One region of the Paraclostridium bifermentans genome, then DNA from elsewhere that is predicted to be linked to it. Evidence: riboswitches for the same ligand, from Rfam matches in the RefSeq annotation. Region 1 holds a riboswitch; the other holds the start of a gene.
What was found. Region 1 has a riboswitch for cyclic di-GMP ahead of KXZ80_RS12165 (BsaA family SipW-dependent biofilm matrix protein). Riboswitches for the same ligand answer to the same signal wherever they lie in the genome.

Region 1 (12,981 bases):
GACTTACTTCTTTGGATAATACATCAATCTCAACTCCACCTAAAGCATCTATAATTTTTTCAAAAGAGCTAAAACTTACAGCAGCATATTTATCAATTTTCAGTCCAAAGTTTTTATCTATAGTTTGAAGTAAAAGAGCAGGCCCTCCATAAGCATAAGCATGTGTTAATTTCTCTTCCCCATAACCTGGAATTTGTACATAAGTATCACGTGCAAGAGAAGTTATTCTAATATCATTATTCTTTTCATCGATAGTTAAAACCATCATAGAGTCGGATCTATTTCCCTTGTCTAGGTTGTTTCCATCCACTCCAGCTAATAGTATATTAGTTATCCCATCTTTATCATCTGCTTTTTCAATCTTATTTTTTACGTCTTTAGCTGCACTACTATCATAAATAGAGTTTAGCTTAAAATAAAAATAACCAAAAGCCACAAGTGGAGTAGCTATTATAAACACAACTAATCCTATGACTATTTTTTTTAAAGTACTCATAAAATCCTCCCTATACTAATTATTAATTTAGATATCCATATATTAGCACATATAAATATCGGTTGCTACTTATTTTTCTTTAGCAAAAAATAAAACCAAGGCTTTAATTTTCATCCTTGGTTTATTGATTACATTCTATAAGTATCTCTGTTCCTATTCCAACTTCACTTTTAATTTTCAATTTGTAGTTGTATAAATTAATTATTTGAGCTGCAATAGATAGTCCTATTCCAAAGCTATTATTATATTTTCTTGATTTATCAACTCTATAGAATTTATCTGTTATCTTTGGAATTTCTTCTTTTTCTATTCCTATGCCATTATCCTTTATAGATATGTACATTTTCCTTTTTTCTCTGTACACTTTTATTTGTATTTTCTTTTCATCTTTTTCACAGTATTTTATAGCATTATCTATAAATATTATGAAAAGTTGCTTAAAATGTTTCTTGTTCATATAAATATAAGCATCTTTTTCACACTCGAATTTAAAATCAACATCTTTTCTTATGACTTCAAAGTCATATATAATTTGATCGATTGAAGCTTCTAAGTTTATTTTTTCTATTTCTTCATCAACTATTGTTTTGTTGTCTAATTTTCCAAGTTCTAATAAATCATTTACAAGTTTTGTTAATCTATCTACTTCATCTAAACTTATTTTAAGCGATTTGTTGAGTGTTTCAGGATCATTTTTTCCCCATCTATCTAGCATCTTTAAATGTCCTTTTAATATTGTTAGAGGGGTTCTAAGTTCGTGTGACGCATCTTGAACAAACTGTCTTTGAACTCCAAATGAGTGTTCAACTGAGTCCATCATTTCATTGAATATTATATTAACTTTATCAAATTCATCTTTTGGATTTTGTATATATACTCTACTTGTTATTCCTTTTTCTTGTACCTCTTTCATAGTGTTGCTTAGGTTGTTTAATTTTTTTATAAACTGTCTTGATATATATATTCCTGCTATTAAGCTTATTATTAATCCTATTATCAACATAAAAACAATTATAAGGATTGTATTTTCCAGGAAATCATCATATAATTCACTTTCTCGCTCTAAGTACATATAGTATTTTTGATCACCTATATGCACCGGCGTTATTAAGCTTACCTTGTCGTTGTTTACGCTCAAAGATGTATCTATAATATATGAACTTGGTTTTTGATAATTGAAATGTTTAGGTTTTTCATCCATTGTATTTAAAATTTCTTTGTTATCTGAATTATATATAATAGCATTTAAGTTCATAGATTCTAAAATTTCTTTTTGCACTTCATCCGAACTGTTGTTGTTAAGCAAAATTTCTAATTCATTCGCTCTTGATTGAATTTCTTCTTTTTCATATTTTATAGTCCAAACTCTAAATACTATAAATTGAGATATATAAGTTATTAAAAATATTACTACTATAGATATAAATGATATAAGAGTCATTCTCCAGAATGTAGATAAAGATCTTAGTTTCTTTATAATCATCTTAAAACATATCCTACGCCACGAACAGTATGTATATAATCATCGTTTTTTAATTTTGATCTTAGATGTCTTATATAAACATCTACTACATTAGTTTCTGCATCGTAATCATATCCCCATACATGTTCTAATAAGTAGTCTCTAGTTAATACTTTATTTTCGTGTCTTATTAATTGAAGTAACAGTTCGTATTCTGTTGTAGTTAAGTTTATTACGTCTTCTCCACACTTAACTATTCTAGCTTCTATATCTATAGTTATATCTTTAAATTTCAAAGAACTTGCATTATTGTGGCTTAAATTAACTCTTCTTAATATTGTTTCTATTCTTGCTAAAAGTTCCTCTATTGCAAATGGTTTTACAATATAATCATCTGCTCCCATTTGAAGTCCAGAAACTTTATCCATAACATTATCTCTTGCTGTTAACATTATTATAGGTGTGTTTTTTGATTTCCTTAAACGTCTACAGACTTCTAGCCCGTTTAAAGTTGGTAACATTAAGTCTAATATAATCATATCATAATCTTTTTCTAAGGCCTTTTCTAAGCCTTCTTTTCCATCATTACACATTTCAGTTTCATATCCTTCATGTGATAATTCCATATTTATAAATGATGCTATATTTTCTTCATCTTCTACTATTAATACTTTGTACAAAAAACTCACCTTCTTAATATATTTATTAATCCATATTACTTGTACCTTGTTTTACATTTTCATTATCTATAGTTTCACTCTTTTTATCTGAGTTAGAATCATAGTTTTCTATATCTACTACTTCACCAGTAACAGAATCAACCTCTACTTCTTTTATTGTATTATTTTTATCTTTTATTTTAAACTCATACACTATAGACATACTATCATCATCTATTTCTTTATCTACCCCAATAACTTCACCTTGTACCTTTTTTAATGCAATATTTTTCAACTCTTCTTCTGAGTATTTACTCTTAGACTTTATTTCATTATAATTATAACTTTTTTCATCATCACTGTCATAATCTTTATCATCTTTTTCATTATGATTTTCCATATCTATTATAGCCCCAGTCTTTGAATCTAACTCTATTTCATTTAACATATTGTTTTTATCTTTTATTTTAAACTCATAAACTACAGACATATTATCATCATCTAAATCTTTTTTAACTCCAACAACCTCTCCTGGAATTTGTTTTAAAGCTACCTTTTCTAATTGTGTTTGTGAGTAGTTTTCATTTGACTTTACATAAGCATAAGCTGCACCTGTACCTAAAACACTCAATCCAATAGCTCCACTTATCGTTAAAACCGCAAACTTCTTAAGCTTTCCTTTATAAGCCTTCAGATTTTCTATCTTATTTATTACATCTTCCTTTTTCATAATCAATACCTCCATAAAATTTTAATTTTTACTATGAGCTTATTATATACAGCCATCATGAAAACTACTTTAAACAGGCATTAACTTAACATAAAAATAATATTAAAATTTTTTAATGTTATAAAAAAAGACTGAGCTATACTTGGGCTCGGGATTGAATTTTATGTTGCAGCGACATTCTTTTTCATACCACAAAAAAAGACTGGTTTTATGTTTTTGGCTCGGGATTTGTGCTGTATGTTGCCGCGACATTTACAAGCATATTCCCAGCTTGTATGGAGCAAAACATACACACAAATCCCGAGCCCACAATAACCCAGTCTCTAATCATACTTAAGTTTATTTTCTACATATACTTTATCTTGCCAAAACATATCATTCACTAAAGTATTACTTACTTTTATATTAATATTATTGTTATCTTTACCTATAAATAACTTCCCATCTCTTGCTTTATTTTTTTCAATATTCTCTTTGTCATTTACATACTCTTCAAATTTAACCCATTTAGTCCCATTATCTGAAGTGTCTTCATCAATCCATACCTGAACTTTTTCATAATTCATAGGTACAATTTCTTCTACACCATATAAACCTTCTGTAAAATAGTTCATAGAAAAATCCTTATTACTAGATATATCAGTTTTTTCACCTCTTAAATAAAAAGGCATAGAAGTTTCCATGTTTCCGTTTAAATCCACTGTATATTTATGATTTTGACTACCTGAGTTTCCAAGTATCGATATAGAAAATCTATCATTGCGATTTGCATCACTATCTTTAGCTACCGTCCAATTCCCATTTTTATCTTTCTTTACGATTTCTTTTCTTATAGTTACCTTTCCCATTTGATAAGGTATGTCAACTACAGGCTTATTAAATACTTGTTCTTTATCACTTCCATTTATAGGATCTTTATATTTAATTTCTGCATTTGCATTTGTGGGAATTTTCTCACCCCCAAAGTATGAATCTTTAGTTGAAATATCAAAACTTACTTTAACTCCCCCTGTAAGTTTTCCATTTCCAGCTTTTTTATTTGCAATAATATTACCTATTTTAAACGTTATTTCATCTTCGCCTTTTGAGTTTTTGGATACAACAATATTTTCAGGTGGTATCTGTATTTCATTTCCATCTAAATCTGTTATCTTCCAACTTTTATCTACTATATTAAACTCTTTTGAAACTATATCATGTATAACAGATTCTTTAGCTACTGAAGCATTAATATTTTCTTTTATTTCATTACTTATATCATTAAATATTCCATTTATACTATTTAAATCTTGAGTATAATATTTATCTTTATATTCACTTGGGTCTACTACATTTTGAATAGTTTTTAAAAAGTTTACAGCTTGACTTTTTTCGCTTTCACTAGCATTAGTAAATAATCCTACACTATAAAATTTAGTATCTTTATATCTAGGATTATTATTTACCTGTATAGTCTCTGCAGTTGAAATATTTGGATTTGGATTATATCCAATTCCCCCAATAGTGACTTGTGTAGGAGCTCCATATCCTGTAAAGTAGTTATAGTATTCTCTTTGTGCGTTTTTAACATGTATGTCATATCCTGTATATCCCCATTGATAAGACTCTGATGGTAGTCCATCTGAAAAAAATACTATATATTTTTTTGCATCTTTTCTTGATTTATTGCTACTTAACATATCTTGAGCTCTCCATATACCATCTTGAGTATGAGTTCCTCCACCTGATGGTATATTTTTAATAGCTTGATTTATTGTATTTAAATCAGATGTAAAGTCTGTTTGAAGATCAGAACTTCCACCTCTCACATTATATTTACCAGAGTTATAATAGAAGTTAGCTACAGATATTTTAACTTGATCATCATTACTTCCATTTAAAATATTTTTGCTTAAATTTTTAGCTGCAGATTTCACTTTATTTATTTTATCATTCATACTTCCTGATGAATCTATTACAAGCACTATGTCAGCTTTTTTAGAGTTTTCAATTGATCCTTCCCCTTTTGCTTCTAACGTTATATTATATGTTCCATTGTTATTTGATTTAGCGCTTTTATTGATTTCTAAATTTTTATTACCTTGGCATCTTTCAGTATTTTGTGTTGTTTGTGGTGCTGATTTATATTCTGCTTGTATAGCTTCTGGATTTACTTTTTCTATACCTTTATCTAAAGTAACTTTAGTATTAGGAAATTTTTCTATTGCTTCCTGTTCACTATTTTCTAATTTATATCTAATCTCTGATTTTAAATTTAAAGATTCAGTTTCACGTTTTTGAGCATTATCTTTTAGTTTTGCTTCAAAAGATAAATCTACTTCTTCTGAAGATATATCTCCTAAGTTAATGCTTATACTATCTTTAGATTTTGTTACTTCACCTTTTATATTTTCCTTTTCTTTTATTCCATTTACGGAAATATTATCTGAGCTTATTTCAAAGTTATCAGATATTTTATTTTCAAAAGATGTATTTTTAATATTTACATCTTGTTCATTTCCTTTTATTTTTAAATTAACTTTCAACTGTGTATCTGATATTTTTTCAGTACTTTGTTCTAACAAAAGTTTATTATCCGCTGTATTTACTGGAGCTTCGCTTGTTGTTTCTTTTATAGTTAAGTTATTTTTTTCTTGAGCATATGAAGTAGATTTTCCTTCAATATTTCCTAAGCTTGTTATAATTACCATTGTTAGTACCATTATAAAAGATACTAATCTATTTTTTTTCATTTAATGTTCCTCCACACTCCTTGCATAAAAATATTTACTTTTTAGAGTTTTTGTTTTTTCTACTCATTAATAAAAGTAAAATACTAGTTAACCCTAATATTACATATATAAAAATCCCATCTTCTCCTGTTTTTGGCGATTCGCTCCTCATATCATTTTCATCTGATCCTAGATTATTTGGAGATTGATCTGTTTTATTTGTGTTGTTAGTTTTATCTGATTTATCTACAGTTTCTTTATCATTATCATGGCTTTCATCTTCACTTCTAACTGCTGTAAATATCCAATCTATTTGAGCAGATTTATTTTTATATTCATTTCCAGTAGATGCTCCATCTAATTTAACTTCTGCAATAAGATTTTCTTCCTGCCCTGGATTAAATACTCCTAAACTAATACCTTTGGTTAATTTATCTTCTCCATTAACGGCTTCATCATATATAACTTCATCTTTATATGAAATTCTTAAATCTAGCTTATCTAAAAGATCATATTCTTCTTTTGGGCTTACTCGCTCTGCCCTTAAGAAAAGTTCGTATGGATATTTATGCTTATTTTTAATTTCTAAAGTTCTTCTTATATAATCTCCTGGAATCATGTTAGGATGTTGTAGAAATAAATCATCATCAGGTATGTATACTAATTCATTCGCATTTCCCAATAATTGAACATTAGGTGGAGCCAATGTATCTGCATCCACCTTTATAGTTGTTATTATTGAAAGAAGTGAAGTGACTACTAAAATTTTTCTTATAAAGTTTTTCACATTCTCACTCCTTTATAGATTTTTTAATTTTAATCTTAGTTATTTTTATTTGGCTCTTTAGCATCCGTTGCAGCTACAACCCCTTGTTTTTGTAATTCATCGAATTTTTCAAGTAATCCACTATCTTTAGCCCAATCTTTATATGCATCATTTGAAGCTTGTATAGAAGTAGCATCAACATCTATGTCAAAACCTAATCCCCTATACTCATTTCCCGATTCCTTATCTAATGTTACAGAGTCAAGTAATGTATTAGTCCATCCTTCAGGTCCTATTTTTCCAATGTAGTAGTAGTATCCATCTTTTCCAGCAAACCAAGTTCCATTAGTTTTACTTTCATTTAATTTTTTAGTGAAGTTTAACTTTATTTTATCAATCTCTAATTTTTTTCCATTTACTTCTTTTATTTCTTTTCTAACTTCATTTCCACTACTATCTTTTGTTACTTCTACAAATTTAGGTGTAAGCTTAACTCTTACAAATTGATCATATGTTGTGGTATTACTTACTTGTACATCTTTGTTTACTTCATCTCCTGGAAGCATGTTTGTAGGTTTTTCAAATTCCTCAATTATTTTTATTCCACTACCATTATTATCGCTATTTGATGCTGTATTAAAAGTATTTGTTGCTTTATCTTGAGATGTAAACCATGCAAGTGTTCCCCATATTACACCTACTGTCAGTACTCCTGATACTGCTAACGCTTGAACTTTCTTATTCATTTTATTCCCTCCAAAATTAAATATTTACTCAATCTATGTAATCAGCACTTACTGTTACAGTTGTTTTATGCATCCGCTTTTTCTCTTTCTTTATTTTGTCTTTCTTCTTCATCTATAGATTTTAGTTTTTTTCTAAGGTTGCTACCTATAGCACTTAATGCTGTTATTGCAAATATTCCTACTATAATTAGTGATAGGTGTGACTTCATCCATGACATAGCCATTCCAACCTTCGGTATACATTTAACAACTTTACCTATAACTGCGTTTGATTCTACTGGATTTTGATCCTGCACATTATTTGCATCACCTTGTGTTATGTATTTTATTCCTGCTCCATCTTTTATAATTTCTTTTACTCTGTGTGTCGTTATATTTCCTGAATTTTGACTTTTAAATGTTATTACATCCCCTACATTTATTTGTTCAGGTTGTAATTCTTTCGCTATTACTAAATCTCCAACCATTATTGAAGGTTGCATACTTCCTGTCATTACTGTAAAAAATTTATGCCCCATTATTGTTGGCTGTTTTCCCTCTTTTACAGACTTTACCATAATAAATGATATGGATAATAAAGATATTAGAACTACATAAAAAAGTATATTTCCTAATTTTTTTAACATTACTTTGTTTTCCATAGTATATTCTCCCTGAAATTTTTTTACCTAGTACATAAATTTTCTAGTATTTTATGTATTCCTTGATTTTCAATATTGTTCCAAGTTTTTTTATATGCATCCTTTGTAGCTTGTACAGCCTCTGCTTTTACATCTACTATTAAAGTTTTATTTTTATATCTTTCTTTTAATTCTTCCGGAATGTTTGCGCTTACTGATTTTAATATTTGTTTTGTTTCTTTGTCCTTTGCAACTATTGTGTTGTAGTAATAATAATTGTCGTTGCCATAGATCCATTTATTATTTTTTATTATATTTTGATTTGCTGTTATATTATTAGTTTCATAGTTTAAAGTTACTAAATTAGTATCTCCTGGCCATGTATTTCCTTTTTCATCCACCCATCTAGGAATTATGGATACTCTTATAAGTGCTGGTGATGTACTATTATTTTTTATTTTTACTTCTTTGCTATATTCATCTCCATTCCAATCTTTAGGCGGTGTAAAATTTTCACTTACTTCTATATTTATATCCCCCAAATTTAATGTATTGGTCACTTTATCTTTGGATGTCAAACTTGCATATGATATCTTTTGAACGGTGACTATACATATTAATAAAAGTATAGATATTGCTCCAACTTTAATTCTTTTTCTACTCATTTAACTCTCCTTAATTTATCATAGTAACTAAAAATTTATTTCGATTTATTTTATAGATCCTCCACAAATTCTCAGTAAATACAACATTTTCAGCATAAAAAAGGCTATTTAAATGATAAAAGTAATTTTATACTTATATCTTTAAATAGCCGGTTGCACTATTAGCTCCATATGTTTCAAGTGCCCATTTACAAAACATATTTCATAGCCTCTATATTTAAACCTATTAGATTCCTTATTAATTTATTCTTCTTTTTTATTATACTGAAAAATATTCCCTAAAACACCCTAAATCGTTTTCTATTTTTTTACATTTTATTTAATTAATTTGCTATTTATATTGTTTTTCAACTTTTTTAATTTATATATTAAATATTTTTAATTTGAAAAATTAAATTATACATCATTGCGACATTTTCGCTATTTTTTTGACATAAATTGATAAGCTAATATTCATTTTAATTTATTGTAATTTTGAAGAAATATCCAAAAAAAGACTGAGTTATCAGTTCAGTGTGGGATTTGTGAGTATGTTGCAGCGACATTTCTATATTATCTCCACAAAAAAAGACTGAGTTGTAGGTTTGAATGGGATTGAACTTTATGTTGCAGAGACATTTATCTTTTATCTTATCAAAAAAAGACTAGGTAATCAGTTAGGCGAGGGATTTGTGTGTATGTTGTAGCGACATTTACAAGCATCTTCCCAGCTTGTATGAAGCAAAACATATCACAAATCCCAAGCCCCCAAATAACCTAGTCTTCAAACTACTTCCATGGCAAGGATTCGTTTTTTAATTATTTAGCAGTATAACCTGCATCTAGAAGCATCTTAACACACGCTTCTCCTTTTCCTTCAGCAACAAGAACTATAGGCCCCGTACATCCCATACCACTTTCTGCATAAATTCCATTTTTCCATAAAACTTTAACCGCATCTTCTAAATCCATTATATCTACACCAGATATTTGATGAGTAACAACTTCTTTTGCCGGCATAGCTACTTCCTCATCATTATCTTTCTTAACTTCTTTTTTAGTTAAAGCAGCTATAATATCGTCATATTTAGCATTTTTAACATTTTTAAATTCATCTTTTGATACCTTAGTAACATCACCTTTAACAACGTCATAAGCGTATCTTAATGCATTTGCAACAACTGGAGAACCAGATGCTCTAGATAATATTAATATCTTTCTATCATAGTCTTCTCCTACACCAGGACCATATCCAAATCCTTGAGCTTCATAATCTCCACCAGTAGTAAATGAAGAGAATACTTTCATAAATATATTTCCACTTAAAGTATCAGTAACCATAACATCTGGAGCACCACATAATAAGTCATTTCCTCTCATTACGCAACCACCATCTGCTCTAACTGATTCAGCAAAAGATATATCATACCCATTTGCTTGTAAGTCTTTTAAAGCTTTTTCTACTTGTCTAGCACCATCAACATTTAATATACCAACAGTAGGATTTTTTATTCCTATAGACTTAGCTGTAGATATACCGTAAACAGCATTTCTAACCATAGCTTCTATTCTGTTTGTTGCACTTGTTCCTGTAGTAGTAGCAAGTATCATTTCTTTTCCTCTACCTGGAGTTATAACTCTACCAACTGTAGAAACTCCTATAGGGAAATTGTAATGCATAGTTACGCAAGCATCTATGTAACCTGAATCTAATAGTTCTTCCATTTTAGAATGCATTTCGCTTTCTTCATTAACTTCAACAACCTCAAGTTCAGTTTCAACTTTAGGTCCTATTAAAACTATATCAAATAAATTTGACTTAGCTAGGTGAGCACCTTTAACTAAATTTTCAGTTCCATGCTCACTACCTAATGTAGTCAAACCAATTCTAACTTTTTTACCAAATTCGCCGCTTTCAATAGCATTTGCTATATCTAAAAAAGTTTCGGCTATAATCTTTTTAGGCATAACCATATCTCCCCTCAAAATGAATTTTTATAAAATTCTATACGTCTTCTATTCCTACTCTTCTATTAACATATCTTGAGCTAATTTTTTCATAGATTCAGCTATAATTTTCTTGATTTCTTCTTTAGAAACTGCAGCTGCTTCTTCCTCTACACCTTGATTTCTCTCAACTATGAAAGAAACTCCATCGAATAAGTTAGTCATTCTTCCTAAGAATAAACTTCCCTTACCAACTACCATAGCTCTGTTTTTATCTCCAGAAGTTAAATCATCTATACCAAATCCTATATATGGAACTCCTGAAGGTATATGTCCTTGAGTTGGAGCCCAACCTGGTATACCTTTTTCGCTTACAAAGTTCTTTAATTCTTTCTTTTCTAAGTCTCCACGCTTAACAGCAAGAGCACCTATCATTTTATAGTTAGCTTCTGGAACATCCCCAGCTCCAGCAGGCTTAGTTATATCTGGGTTTTGCATTTCAACTGAGTAAACATCAACATCAGTTATTTTTAAGTTAGCTCTATCAAGTCCACTAGTTATTAATGCAGTCATAACAGCTTGTGGAGAAGATCCAGTTCCAACACTATGTTTTCCTGTTAAATCAGTTCTTATTATTGGATTAACTCCATCATTTTCAGAAACTAAAACAGCGAATCCTCCAACAACGTCTTCTAATACTGGAAGACCTTTTTTAACGTGGTCTTTAGCATTCATTCCAAGTTTAGCACTAGCTCCACCTGCAACTACCATAACATTTTTATATATTCCTGATTTAACAAGTGCAGCAGCATTTATTAAAGCATGAGTAGGTCCAGCACAGAAACCTCTTGTATCTGATCCTGAAGCATTTTGAAGTCCAGCCATTTCAGCTATAGCCTTAGCAAAGTTTCCTCCACCTCTTTGGTTCATATCTCCACAAGCTTCTTCTGAACATTCTATTACATAATCTATATCCAATGGATTAACATTTTCTTTTCTTATTAATTGTACTGCAGCAACAACTCCTGAAGCTTTTACAACTAAGTTTTCAAACATTGTATGTGCGTTTAAGTTAACGTCAACATCATGAGCTCTCTTAACATATCCAACTAATTGATCATTATGGTATAATCCTTCAGCATGGTGTGAATCTATTAATTCATTTGCATCATCTATATTATCACCTTTAAGCTTTCCAAAGAATGGAGCTAGCTCTGGGTAGTTCTTTTCAAAGTTAGGTCTTATATTATTAACGAAATCTTCTTTTAATTTAACTAAGTCAAAAGCATCGCATATTTGCATCATTGCTAAAAATTCATCTTGTGGCATTATTTCTCCACGCTTACCATCTCTTTTTCCTTCCATTTTGTATTCGCACCATGGAAGAGCTATTTCTCTTAATTCTTCTGGTCTGTTGTTTCCTATGTAAACTTGGTTTGGTATATAATTTACTACTTCTTCATAACTTCTTATATGATTAGTAACTTCTTTTAAAAATTCTGATTCTGGATGTGTTTCTCTCTCAACAGCACAAGTAGTACCATTTTTAACTATCATATCTGGTGTGTGAACTAAAATATAACTAGCACCTTTTAAAACTGGAAATGTCATAATATTTACCCCCAATGTATATATGTTATTATTTTTACTTGAATTCTATTATGATAAAAGACTGGATGACTTTATAAAAAATAGGTGGGCAAAATAACCCACCTATTTAGTTTTAACTTTATTTAATTCAATATTAAGCGTTAGCCATTATATCCTTTAAAGTTATATCTTTTTCAAATACTGTTTGACCATCAACTTCAGTAGCTAATGCAACTAAGCATTTTTCAACTAATTTTCTTCTTAAAGCTTTTTCCTCAGCTGGATCTAACTTAGGATTACCAAGAGGATGAGGTATAGCTATAGCTGGAACTATTCTGTTAGCTCCAACAGTTAAAGATATAGGTACTACTGTACAGATATGAACAACTGGAAGACCAGCTCTTTCTATCTCTTTTACCATCGTTGCACCGCAACGAGTACAAGTACCTCAAGTAGATGTTAGTATTACAGCGTCAACACCTGCAGCTATTAACTTTTGAGCGTATTCAGCAGCAAACTTCTTAGAACTTGCAACAGCAGTTCCGTTACCTGTAGTTGTATAGAAGAACTCATGTAAAGAACCTATAGCTCCTTCTCTTTCTAAATCTCT
Region 2 (12,981 bases), 630 kb from region 1:
ACTCCACATAAATAATCTTCTATGTCTATAGTCTCTACTATTCCTTTTTTATGATTATAAACCTTTATTTTAGGTGATTCCTTATCTATAGTTTCGTAATTTTTAATACTTTTCTTTTTATTAATTTTTAGCTTAGTTTCAATTTTCAACTTATTTTGGATATGTGGTACTATATCTGGCTTTGAGTCTGAGTTATATGCAAATATAGATACGCAAATAGGTATCGCCGCAGTTACCAAAACAGTACTAGCTAAAACTAACAATGGGTTTTTCATAAAATTTTCCTCCTTGGATAAATACTTCTAATCCATAAATTTTATGAAAAACCCGTGTTAATTATGACTAATTATTAGTCTTCAATTATTTCTATATTTCCACCTAATGCTTGTATCTTCTTATCTATGTCTACATATCCTCTTTGTATATGATATATATCTCCTATTTCAGTTACTCCTTCAGCTATAAGTCCACATAAAATTAACGCAGCTCCAGCTCTTAAATCTGTTGCTTTTACTGTTGATCCATGTAATTGATCTACACCTGAAACAATAGCACTTCTACCTTCTATTTTTATATTAGCTCCCATTCTGTTGAACTCTGCAACGTGCATAAATCTATTTTCAAATACAGTTTCTATAACTACTCCCGTTCCATTTGCTACAGTAGCCATAGCCATAAATTGAGCTTGAACATCTGTTGGGAACCCTGGGTGTGGTAATGTCTTGATATCTATTGGCTTTAATACCTCAGGTCCTTTAACTCTCACAGAATTATCCATATCTATTATTTCACATCCAGCCTCTTTTAATTTAGCTACAACAGGCTTTAAATGTTCCATAATTACATTGTCTATAGTTATATCTCCTTTTGTCATAGCTGCTGCAACCATATATGTAGCTGCTTCTATTCTATCTGGTATAACTGTATGTTCAGCACCTTTAAGTGACTTAACTCCTTTTATTCTTATTGTGTTAGTTCCTGCCCCTTTTACGTCAGCTCCCATTTCATTTAAGAAGTTTGCTAAATCAACTATTTCTGGTTCTTCTGCAGCATTTTCCACTATAGTAGTACCTTCTGCTAAAGCAGCAGCCATCATTATATTTTCTGTAGCTCCTACTGATGGGAAATCTAAGTATAACTTGCTTCCTACTAATTTCTCCGTATTCGCCTCCACAAATCCATGATCTATTATTACATTAGCTCCTAATGCCTTAAATCCTTTTAGATGTAAATCTATAGGTCTAGTTCCTATTGCACATCCTCCTGGCATAGATATCTTTGTATGGTTAAATCTAGCAAGTAGCGGTCCCATTACTAAGAATGATGCTCTCATCTTTCTTACAAGCTCATATGGAGCTTCACAAGTCTTTATATTACTTGCATCTACTGTTAATGTACAATCCTTATATTCAACCTCAGCACCTAAATGTCTTAATAAGTCAGATATTACATGTACATCTTTTAAGTTAGGAACCCCTTTTAACACTGATTTTCCATCCGCTAATAAAGTTGCTGCTATTATTGGTAATACTGCATTTTTTGCCCCATCTATTTTAACACTTCCTACAAGTGGATTACTCTTCTTAACTAAAATTTTTGCCATTTCACTTTTCTCCTCACACTAATAATCTAATTTTATTATAGGTGTAGCTACGTAAACCATAGTTTTTTCTTCATTTTCGCTATACCTAATTCCTATATTTAAATTTACCTTATTTCCCAAATATTCAAGGTAATCAGTTTTAATCAATTTACTAAAAGCTGTTACCGACATAAAGTTTTCTTCTTCAACCCTATCTATTTCTTTAGCATTCATATTATATAATATTTTTTTCAAAATATCATCATATTTGTGTAGTTGTAACTTTTTTTTATACTCTCCAGCCATACATGTATAAATATCGACTTTTTTGCAATACAAATTTAGAGTATTTTCTACAACTGTATAAATATCCACTATATCTTTATATACTTTATTTTCTAATATGTCAACTATAATATAGGACTCATTTTTACCTTTATTAGCGACAATGATAGATATATTTCTATCTTTTTCATCTATCTGTGCATATACCTGAGTTTGAGTGTCCTTTTTACTTTCAATCCACTTTAAATTAGATTCCTCAAGCCCTAAATTTGAAATTATTTCCATGCAAATATTTTTCATTTCTTCTTTTTCTAAAGATTTATCTAAATATGCATTTGCTTTCATATTATAAAATTTAAAATTACTATCTATACTTTCAAAAGTATTTACTAGTTGATTATATCCATTATTCTTTATCTCAGCTTCTGATTCTCCATAGAACAAAACTATCCCTAATAAAAATATAAATATAAAACTTATACTCACTAATATTTTTTTCATAGTATTACCTCCCCATATTTCCAGTTTTATACTATAAAGTATTAACAAAAATTGGTTGGTTATACTATTCCTGATTCCAAAAATATTTTAATATATTATTATAATTTTTTCTATACATATTAAATTATATATAATTTTACACAATAAAAAAGCTATACTTATATTTTAAGTGTAGCCGGTTGCATCAATAGCTCCATATATCCAAGATGCCCACCTATAGGATATAGTTCTTCGCTTCTCAATTCATTATGAAATATATTTAATTGCGCATTAGAGACTAAATTTGGCGCTTTTAAGCTTTCGGATGAGTTTTATTTGTATTTACCCTATCTCATACTCTCAAAAGCTTCAAATCACTATTTTTAAGATTTAGTTAATTAGTCAGCATCTTAAATTAGTATATATAAAAATATGCATAAAGTTTAAAAAGGTGATTCTCAATATAAAATCGAGATATCACCTTTGATTTTTATTATTCAACAGTAACTGATTTAGCTAAGTTTCTTGGCTTATCTACATCACAACCTCTTTCAACTGCAACATAGTAAGATAATAATTGAAGTGGTAAAACTGTTAATATACTTGATAAAACATCCTCAACATTAGGTATATATATCACTTCATCAGCAGACTTTTCAACTTCTTTATTTTTCTCTTGAGCTACAGCAATTACGTATGCTCCTCTTGCTCTAACTTCTTCCATGTTAGAAACCATTTTTTCAAATAACTCTCCTTGAGAAGCTATAGCAACTACAGGAGTTCCTTTTTCTATTAATGCTATAGTTCCATGCTTTAACTCACCTGCAGCAAATGCTTCTGCATGTATATATGATATTTCTTTTATTTTTAAAGCACCTTCCATAGCTATATTATAATCTAATCCTCTACCTAAGTAGAATGCACTATGTTTTTCTTTTAAAGTCTTTGCAACTTCTTTTATATGATCTTCTTGTTTTAAAGCTTCTTCAACCTTTGAAGGCATTTCTTTTAGTTTTTCTATCATTTCATTATAATACTCTCTAGTTATAGTACCTTTCTTTATAGCAAAGTCTAAAGCTATCATATAGAATGATACTAATTGAGTTGTATATGCTTTAGTTGATGCAACTGATATTTCAGGTCCTGCCCAAGTATAGAATACATCATCTGATTCTCTTGCAATTGAAGATCCAACAACATTAGTTACTGATAATATTCTAGCTCCTCTTTCTTTCGCATATCTTAAAGAAGCTAAAGTATCTGCAGTTTCTCCTGATTGACTTACTAATATTAATAGTGTCTTATCATCTATAAATGGATCTCTATATCTAAATTCTGATGCTATATCTGTTATAACTGGAATCTTAGCAAATTTTTCTATAGCAAATTTTCCTATAAGTCCAGCATGATAAGCAGTTCCACACGCTACTATATAAACTCTATTTATATTGTCTAAATCTTCTTTAGTCATCTTTATATCATCTAAATGGATTTCTCTGTTTTCATTTAATCTTCTTACTAATGTTTCTTTTACTCCATTAGGTTGTTCATATATTTCTTTTAACATGAAATGTTCGTATCCACCTTTAGATGCAGCTTCAACATCCCAAGTAATTTCATTAACTTCTTTGTTTACTACTTCTCTATTTTCATTTAATATAGTAACTTTATCTCCTACTATATGAACAAATTCACCATTTTCTAAGAAATATACATTTCTTGTATATTTTAATATTGCAGGTATATCTGATGCTATAAAGTTTTCTCCATCTCCAAGTCCTACAACTAAAGGACTATCTTTTCTAACTGATACTAATTCTTGATTATTATCTTTACATATAACACCTAATGCATATGCTCCTCTTAATCTTTGAGTAGCTTTATATACTGCATCTAATAAATTACCTTCATAATATTTATCAACTAAATGTGCTACTACTTCTGTGTCTGTTTGAGATAAGAATTTTACACCTTCAGCTTGTAATTCTTCTTTTAATTCCATATAGTTTTCTATAATTCCATTGTGAACTACAGCTATTGTTCTATCCATATTAAAGTGAGGATGTGAATTAACATCTGATGGCTCTCCATGAGTTGCCCATCTTGTATGTCCTATTCCTAACCCTCCATTTATAGGGTTCTTTTCTAGATCCTCTGCTAAAACAGCTAATCTTCCTTTAAACTTTCTTATTTCTAACTCATTTCCTGTATTTATAGCAACACCTGCAGAATCATATCCTCTGTATTCAAGCTTTGATAATCCTTCTACTAAAACTTCTGTTGCCATTCTATTTCCTAAATATCCAACTATACCACACATAATTTGTGTCCTCCTAAAAATATTATTATTTTATATATTTTTAAGATTCAGGTCAGTTTACATAAACTTTTTTTTGTACATACAATCACTTATACGGTTTGTAAAAGTCTTCCGATGGTAAACACACCGCAGAGTATCCGCCGACAATTCGATAAACTCTGTCCTCGTCAACTTAGATTTTACTAAGTTCTGGCGCTTGCAAAGTAAATACTAAAAATTAATCTTAGTATTTACTTCTGAAATTATGATAATTTCTCTTGTATCAAATTAGCTAAATTTGTAGCTAATTCTTTTAGTTGACCTTCATCTTTACCCTCTAACATAACTCTTACTAATGGCTCTGTTCCTGATGGTCTTATTAATACTCTTCCACATCCATCCATTAGTTTTTCTATTCTTTCTATTTCAGCTTTAATTTCTGGTATTTCCATATATCTATTTTTATTTTCATTTTTTATTCTAGCGTTAACTAATACTTGTGGATATTGATTCATCACCGCTGCAAGTTCTGATAAAGTTTTACCTTCTTCTTTAACTATCTGAGCTAAAACTAAAGAACTTAAAGTTCCATCTCCAGTCGTATTATAATCTAAGAAAATCATATGTCCTGATTGCTCTCCACCTAAATTATATCCGCTATTTTTCATTTCTTCTAAAACATATCTATCTCCTACAGCTGTTGTTGCTAAGTTTATGTTATTTTCCTTTGCAGCTATAACTAATCCTATATTACTCATAACTGTAACAACTAAAGTATCTTTAGCTAACTTATTGTGTTTCTTTAAATAGATTGCACTTAATATCATTATATGGTCGCCATCTACAATTTGACCCTTTTCATTTACAGCTATTAGTCTATCTGCATCTCCATCATATGCAAGTCCTAAATCAGCATTATTTCTTAATACTTCTTCTTGAAGACCTTCTGGATGTGTTGATCCGCATTTATCATTTATATTATTTCCATCTGGTGTATTGTTTATAGCTACAACATCTGCACCTAATTCTTCAAATACCATTGGCGCAACTTTATATGCAGCTCCATTCGCACAGTCTAACACAACTTTTAATCCATTAAAATCTATATTCACTATAGTTTTTAAATAATCAACGTAATCTCTTACAGCGTCATGTTCATGTATTTTTTTACCAACTTTATCTCCAGTTGGATGTACTTCCACTTTTTCTATATCATCTATATATGACTCTATTTCAAGTTCAATAGAATCATCAAGTTTATATCCATTTTCATTAAAGAATTTTATTCCATTATACTCCACTGGGTTGTGAGATGCTGATATAACTACTCCACAATCTGCATTGTAATGCTTCGTTAAGTATGCAACTCCTGGAGTCGGTATTACCCCAACAGTTATAATATCACATCCAACTGACATAAGTCCAGCTATAAGGGCTGATTCTAGCATATCTCCAGATACTCTTGTATCTTTACCAACTACAACCTTAACCTTATCTTTACCCTTAGTTAAAACATACCCTCCTGCTCTACCTAGTTTATATGCTAGCTCGCAGTTAAGCTCTGTATTAGCTATTCCTCTTACTCCGTCAGTTCCAAAATATTTTCTCATTTTTAAAAAAACTCCTTCCAGCAATAAGACTCTAATATATCACAGTTTTATACTATGTTCAATACAGGTCTTTAGTTCATAATTGTTATTTTAATATGTTTCACAAAAAAAGACAATAGTATTTACACTATTGTCTCTTTTGTGTCATTAATTAAACAAACATGACATTTTCCGACTATGCAAGCGCTTCTTGAGATTTAACTGCTTCAGCACCTTTTAGTAAAGCTGCTTTGTTTAATGGAACAAATTTTTCTTTACTTGGCCCGAAAACTTTTTTAAATGCTTCTAATACAGAATCTACTTCCACACATTTATTTAATTCTAAGTATGCTCCTAACATTATCATGTTAGCAACTCTTGGATTTCCAAGTTCTAAAGCTAATTCATTAGCTTGTATGTAGTAAGTTTTTACGTCTGTTCTTTCAACTTTTTTCTCTATTAATGAACTGTTCACTAGTATTTTACCCCCAGGAACAACATCTTTTTCAAATTTATCAAGTGAAGGTAAGTTCATAACTATAGCACAAGTTGCATCATCAGTTATAACTGGTGATCCTACTGGAGTATCAGAAATTGTTACTGAACAGTTAGCAGTTCCTCCACGCATTTCTGGTCCATATGATGGTAACCATGAAACTTCCTTTTTCTCAAGCATTCCTGCATAAGTAAGTAATTGTCCCATAGACATAACACCTTGACCACCAAATCCTGCACATATTACTCTTTCTGTAGCCATATTACTTCGCCTCCTCAACTTTAACATCTTTAATATTTCCTATTGGATAGTATGGCATCATATTATCTCTTAGCCATTGTAATGAATCTTGAGGAGTTAATCCCCAGTTTGTAGGACAAGTTGATAATACTTCTACTATACCAAATCCTAATCCAGCTAATTGAACTTCAAAAGCTTTCTTTATAGCTTTTTTAGCTTTTCTTACATTAGCAGGAGTATCTACAGAAACTCTCTCTACAAATACAGCTCTATCTAAAGTTCCTAACATTTCAACCATTCTTATAGGAGCTCCTTGTAAGTTTATATCTCTTCCACTTTGAGCTGTAGTAGCTTTTTGACCTAATAAAGTTGTTGGAGCCATTTGGCCACCTGTCATACCATATATAGCATTATTTACAAATATTGTTGTAAATTTTTCTCCTCTTGCAGCAGCATGAACTATCTCAGCAGTTCCTATAGATGCTAAGTCTCCATCTCCTTGATAAGTAAATACTACTTTATCTGGATGAACTCTTTTTATACCTGTAGCAACAGCTGGTGCTCTACCATGAGAAGCCTCTTGCATGTCACAGTTAAAGTAATTGTATGCTAAAACTGAACATCCAACAGGAGCAACCCCTATAGTATCTCCTAATACATCTAATTCTTCTAATACTTCTCCTACTAATCTATGAATTATACCATGTGTACATCCTGGACAGTAGTGAGTTTGGTTATCTGTTAATCCTTGAGTTTTCTTGAATACAAGTGTCATTATCTAGCACCTCCCATAGCAACTTGTTGAGATTGTTCTACTATTTCTTTAGCTTTTGCAGCTATTTCTGCTGGTGATGGTATCATACCACCTGTTCTTCCATAGAAGTGAACAGGTAATCTACCTTCTATAGCTAGTCTAACATCCTCTACCATTTGTCCAGTACTCATTTCTACTGTTAATAAGTTCTTAGCTTCTGGTATTTGATTAAATGCTTCAAATGGGAATGGCCATAAAGTTTTAGGTCTTATAAGACCTGCTTTTATACCTTCTTCTCTTAAACTTTCTATTGTATTTTTAACGATTCTTGAAGTAGTTCCGTATGCTACGAATACTATTTCAGCATCCTCTGTTTTGTACATTTCATATGCAGTTTCATTTTTTTCTATTTCTTTATATTTAGCATCTAAATTTATACAGTGATCTTCTAGAGATTTTGGATCTAAGTATAAAGAGTTTATTATATTTGGTTTTCTCTCCATTTTAGTTCCAACACTAGCCCAAGTTTTTGGAGCTAATTCTCTTGTTTTAGGCTTATTAAATTCTACTGGTTCCATCATTTGACCTATCATACCATCTCCAACTACCATAACTGGAGTTCTATAAAAATCTGCAACTTCAAAAGCTTCCATTACCATGTCAACAGCTTCTTGAACAGTTGCTGGTGCATAAACTGGAGTTCTATAATCTCCATTTCCTCCACCTCTTGTTGACATAAAATAGTCAGATTGAGATGGTTGTATTCCTCCAAGTCCTGGACCACCTCTCATTATATTAACAACAACACATGGAAGCTCTGCTCCTGCTGCGTATGTTATACCTTCTTGTTTTAAAGCTATTCCTGGCGAAGATGAAGATGTCATAACTCTAGCACCTGCTCCTGCTGCTCCATAAACCATATTTATCGCAGATACTTCTGATTCTGCTTGAACAAAAGCTCCTCCATTTTTTGGTAGTTCTCTAGACATATATTCTGGTAACTCGTTTTGTGGTGTTATTGGATAACCAAAGAAATACTTACAGCCAGCTTCCATAGCTGCTTTCCCTATTGCTTCGTTACCCTTCATAAGTATCTTAGCCATTTTAATTCCCCCTTAAGTTTGTATTTAGTCTCTCTCTACTGTTATAACTGCATCTGGACACATAGTTGCACAGTTTGCACATCCTACGCATTTGTCCATATCAGAAACAGAAGCTGGATTATATCCTTTTTTGTTTATTGTAGCCTTGTCTATTTCTACAATCTTAACTGGACATGCTGAAACACAAAGTGCACACCCTTTACATAAGTCTTGGTCAAAAGTAACTTTTCCCTTAGCCATTTTAATTAGCCTCCTTGAACTGTATATATTTAAACCTCATTTTACATCCAACATTCTCTCATGTATAAATTTATTGGAAATACATCCCCATCTAAGTTTGTTGGAAGTTGAGGTATTAAGCTTTCTAAACAAGTAACATACTTTATTGGTATATTAGTTATATTTGAAACTTCTTTAACTAGTTCTTGTCCTTTTAGGATGTCTTCTATAGTAGTTTCTCTAACTAAATGTGTATTATTTATAAGTCCTGTTACTTTTAATTTTGATGAATTTTCTATAGCTCGAATATGATTTATCACATCACTCGTAGTTTGAGTTTGCTCTCTATTTGCATTAACCACGCAAAACATATCATAATCGTCTTTTTCTACAAGATGACTAAATCTACCTAAGACTCTAGCCCCTACATCATCTCCGCCTACATCAATTACATAATCATACGATTTATCTGTTAAAGGCGCTGTAACTTGTGCTGATACAGCTGGTAAATCTAATGAAGTTGCTTGTATTGAACTATCTATAGGCATTATATTTTTAGATTGTAAAAAATCTCTTTTTTCTCTAGTCCTAAAGTAAACGTTTACAATATCAAGATCTGATATCGCAACTTTAGCATCAGTAAGGTCTCTAAGCTTTGTTACATAATTCATAGAAAACTCACTTTTGCCACTACCATAATGACCTATAATGATTCTAATCCTCTTGTCATTTTTTATCATATAATCACCTTTTATAATGTATTAGCAGTAGCTAATTCTTTTCCATAAACTTTGGCTTCTTCTTCTTTATTTAGAACTCTAAGACCACCTTGAGCTAATGCTATCATTTCATCTTCCCCTGGGTAAACCTTTACCTCAGCTATAAATTTAACTTTATCAATTATCATGTTCGTAAACATATTTGAGTAAGCTATTCCTCCAGTTAATAAAACTGCATCTACATCTCCATTTAACACTGATGCACAAGCTCCTATCTCTTTAGCAACTTGATATGCCATTGCTTCATAAACTAATTTAGCTTTTTCATTTCCTTCAGCAATCATAGATTCTACTTCTCTACCATCATTAGTATTTAAGTATGCTACTAAACCTCCATTGCCTTTTATTCTTTTCTTTATATCATCAAGTGAATATTCTCCACTAAAACACATTTTTACTAAGTCTCCTACTGGAAGACCCCCACTTCTTTCTGGAGAAAAAGGACCTTCTCCATCTAAAGCATTTGCAACATCTATAACTGAACCTTTTTTATGAGCTCCAACTGAAATTCCTCCACCCATATGAGCAACTATAAAATTACAATCTTCATACTTCTTATCTAAATCTTTAGCAGCTCTTCTTGCAGTAGCTTTTTGATTTAGTGCGTGGAATATACTTTTTCTTGATATTTCTGGTATACCTGATATTCTTGCTACATCATGTAACTCGTCCACTACAACTGGATCTACTATATATGAATGAACTCCTACACTATCACCTATTTCTTTAGCTATTAAGCCTCCTAAGTTAGATGCATGTTCTCCTAACACTCCTACTTTTAAATCTTCCATCATATCTTCATCTACACTGTATGTACCACCTGTTATAGGTTTTAAAAGACCACCTCTACCTACTACAGCATTTAAATCTGATACTTTTATTCCACCTTCTAATAAAGCATCTTCTATAACCTTTTTTCTGAATTCAAATTGATCTGATATTTTTTCATATTGTCCAATTTCTTCTGATGAATGTCTTAATGTCTTTTCAAATAACAAGTTTTCATTTTCAAAAACTGCTATCTTAGTTGATGTTGATCCTGGATTTATCGTTAGTATTTTAAATAAATTTGCCATATTAAGCCCCCTGTATATTCATCTATTTAACTTTTGCAGCCATTAAAACTCCTAATGCTATAGAGTTCAGCTTAGTCTCTTCACTATCAGCTCTTGAAGTTAATATTATAGGTGCCTTAGCCCCTACTATAACTCCTGCATTTTTTGTTTCAGAGAAGAATACCAATGATTTATATAGTATATTTCCAGCTTCTATATCTGGAGCTAGTAATATATCTGCTTTTCCTGCTATCGGATGACTCATCCCTTTATGTTTTGCAGCTTCTTCTGAAACAGCGTTGTCTAAAGCAAACGGTCCCCCTACTATACATCCTTTTATATCTCCATTTGCACACATTTCTTCTAAATCCTTTGCATCTACAGTATCTTGCATCTTAGGATTTACTTTCTCTTTAGCACAAATAGCCGCTACTTTTGGATTTTCTATATCTAGTGCGTGCGCAACTACGCAAGCGTTTTCTATGATTTGTTTTTTACCTTGAAGATCTGGTGATAAGTTCATAGCAGCATCTGTTATAAAGAAAAGTCTATCATATCCTTTAACATCAAAAACAGCAACATGACTTAATATATTTCCTGTTCTTAATCCGACTTCTTTATTTAAAACTGCCTTTAATATTATTGATGTGTCCACTAACCCCTTCATTACCATATCTGCTTTACCTTCAGATACTAAACTAACCGCTTTTAAAGATGCTTGAGCTAAGTCTTTTTCATCTATTAACTCATATCCATCTAAATCTATATTTAATTCCTTCGCTATCTCTTTTGTTTTTTCTATATCTCCAACTAATATTGCATTAGCTATTCCCTCTTTTTTCGCCATATCAACAGCAATTAAAACTTCTTTATCTTGAGAGCAAGCAACTGATATGATTTTAGGCCCTCTTTCTTTTGCGTATTTTATTACATCATTAAAGCTTCTCAAAACGTCACCCCATTTTATTTAAGATATCTATGAAATTGTTTTCCTTCACATTTTTATCATATATCTAAAATAAAAAAGATGCAACAAAAATTATTTATTTAACTTACTAATTTTTGTTACATCCTCTTATTTTTCGCTATATTTCTACTATTTTAGGTTCTATTTGTACATCTTTAAAATCATATTTACTTTTGTATTTTATAGGGTATTTACCTTCACCTTGAGATGTATCCGCCATATCTATATATAATTGTATATCTTTTTGGCTTAAATCCTTTATCTCATCAGAATAACTAACTGTTATTTTTATGTTTTCTGGAATTTTACTTAAATCGACCTCTTTTCCAGTTTCACTTTCTTTTGAAACAATTTCTATATCAGATTTTGAAATTAGAAACTCACTTGTTATATTTTTATTTATGTTCAACTTGATACTTGAGATTTTATTTTTAATTTTTATATCTTTAGGTATATCCAACGCTACATCTATACTATTATTATTTTTCAAATCATTAGCAGTTATAGGTTTTGTGTTTATACCATTGATATTGTCTAGTGCTTCTTTCTTTCCTTCTATAGTTATATCCTTTGGATTTATAGAATAGTTTTCTAAATTAGATTGATTAGATACACTATCATCAAATACTAACTTAACTGGAACTACCTTTTCTTGTAGAAATTTTACTGTTGCTACAACAAAATTGTCATCTAATTTAACACCTTTAACCGCATCTCCATTAGCATCTACTGGAACTAATTTTAACTTAGTTGAAAAGTCTTTATATTTATCAGATGCATCTAAAGTAGCTTTGATACTAGTAACCTTATTAACAAGAGTTCTAGGTCCACTTACATCCACAGTCTTCTTATTTGTCTCTATATTATCAATATTAATTTTTGGTTCTCCTTCAACATCTACAGATATACTTCTTTTCTCATTCACTACTTTTTCTAAGTCTAATGTTATTACATTTGGCTTGATGTCATACTTATTTACACGTTCAGGTAAATTAGCTTGTAAATACACTACATTTTTTCCTTCTTTAGGATCATCTAACCTTCCATAAATGTATATGTTATCTCTATTTATAGGCCTTAAACTAGATAAGTTAGCTCTTATAGATATATCTGCAAGTAATTCCTCTTTTGGA

Region 2: linked by a shared signal. The riboswitch ahead of KXZ80_RS15125 (YwmB family TATA-box binding protein) and the one ahead of KXZ80_RS12165 (BsaA family SipW-dependent biofilm matrix protein) in region 1 are both predicted to bind cyclic di-GMP.

Annotation. Positions count from the first base shown of each region.
Region 1 is NZ_CP079737.1:2,519,508-2,532,488, forward strand. It holds gene KXZ80_RS12125 (LCP family protein) at 1-496, opposite strand, end outside; gene KXZ80_RS12130 (sensor histidine kinase) at 618-1,979, opposite strand; gene KXZ80_RS12135 (response regulator transcription factor) at 1,976-2,638, opposite strand; gene KXZ80_RS12140 (PepSY domain-containing protein) at 2,664-3,347, opposite strand; gene KXZ80_RS12145 (vWA domain-containing protein) at 3,671-6,079, opposite strand; gene KXZ80_RS12150 (LPXTG cell wall anchor domain-containing protein) at 6,114-6,845, opposite strand; gene KXZ80_RS12155 (BsaA family SipW-dependent biofilm matrix protein) at 6,881-7,570, opposite strand; gene KXZ80_RS12160 (signal peptidase I) at 7,636-8,211, opposite strand; gene KXZ80_RS12165 (BsaA family SipW-dependent biofilm matrix protein) at 8,235-8,855, opposite strand; cyclic di-GMP riboswitch class II at 8,994-9,077, opposite strand; gene grdD (glycine/sarcosine/betaine reductase complex component C subunit alpha) at 9,654-10,802, opposite strand; gene grdC (glycine/sarcosine/betaine reductase complex component C subunit beta) at 10,857-12,392, opposite strand; gene grdB (glycine reductase complex selenoprotein B) at 12,526-12,981, opposite strand, start outside.
Region 2 is NZ_CP079737.1:3,145,506-3,158,486, forward strand. It holds gene spoIID (stage II sporulation protein D) at 1-275, opposite strand, end outside; gene murA (UDP-N-acetylglucosamine 1-carboxyvinyltransferase) at 350-1,603, opposite strand; gene KXZ80_RS15125 (YwmB family TATA-box binding protein) at 1,622-2,368, opposite strand; cyclic di-GMP riboswitch class II at 2,533-2,616, opposite strand; gene glmS (glutamine--fructose-6-phosphate transaminase (isomerizing)) at 2,841-4,667, opposite strand; gene glmM (phosphoglucosamine mutase) at 4,910-6,256, opposite strand; gene KXZ80_RS15140 (2-oxoacid:acceptor oxidoreductase family protein) at 6,432-6,992, opposite strand; gene KXZ80_RS15145 (thiamine pyrophosphate-dependent enzyme) at 6,994-7,746, opposite strand; gene KXZ80_RS15150 (3-methyl-2-oxobutanoate dehydrogenase subunit VorB) at 7,746-8,828, opposite strand; gene KXZ80_RS15155 (4Fe-4S binding protein) at 8,853-9,068, opposite strand; gene KXZ80_RS15160 (hypothetical protein) at 9,110-9,787, opposite strand; gene buk (butyrate kinase) at 9,799-10,902, opposite strand; gene ptb (phosphate butyryltransferase) at 10,925-11,830, opposite strand; gene KXZ80_RS15175 (CdaR family protein) at 11,967-12,981, opposite strand, start outside.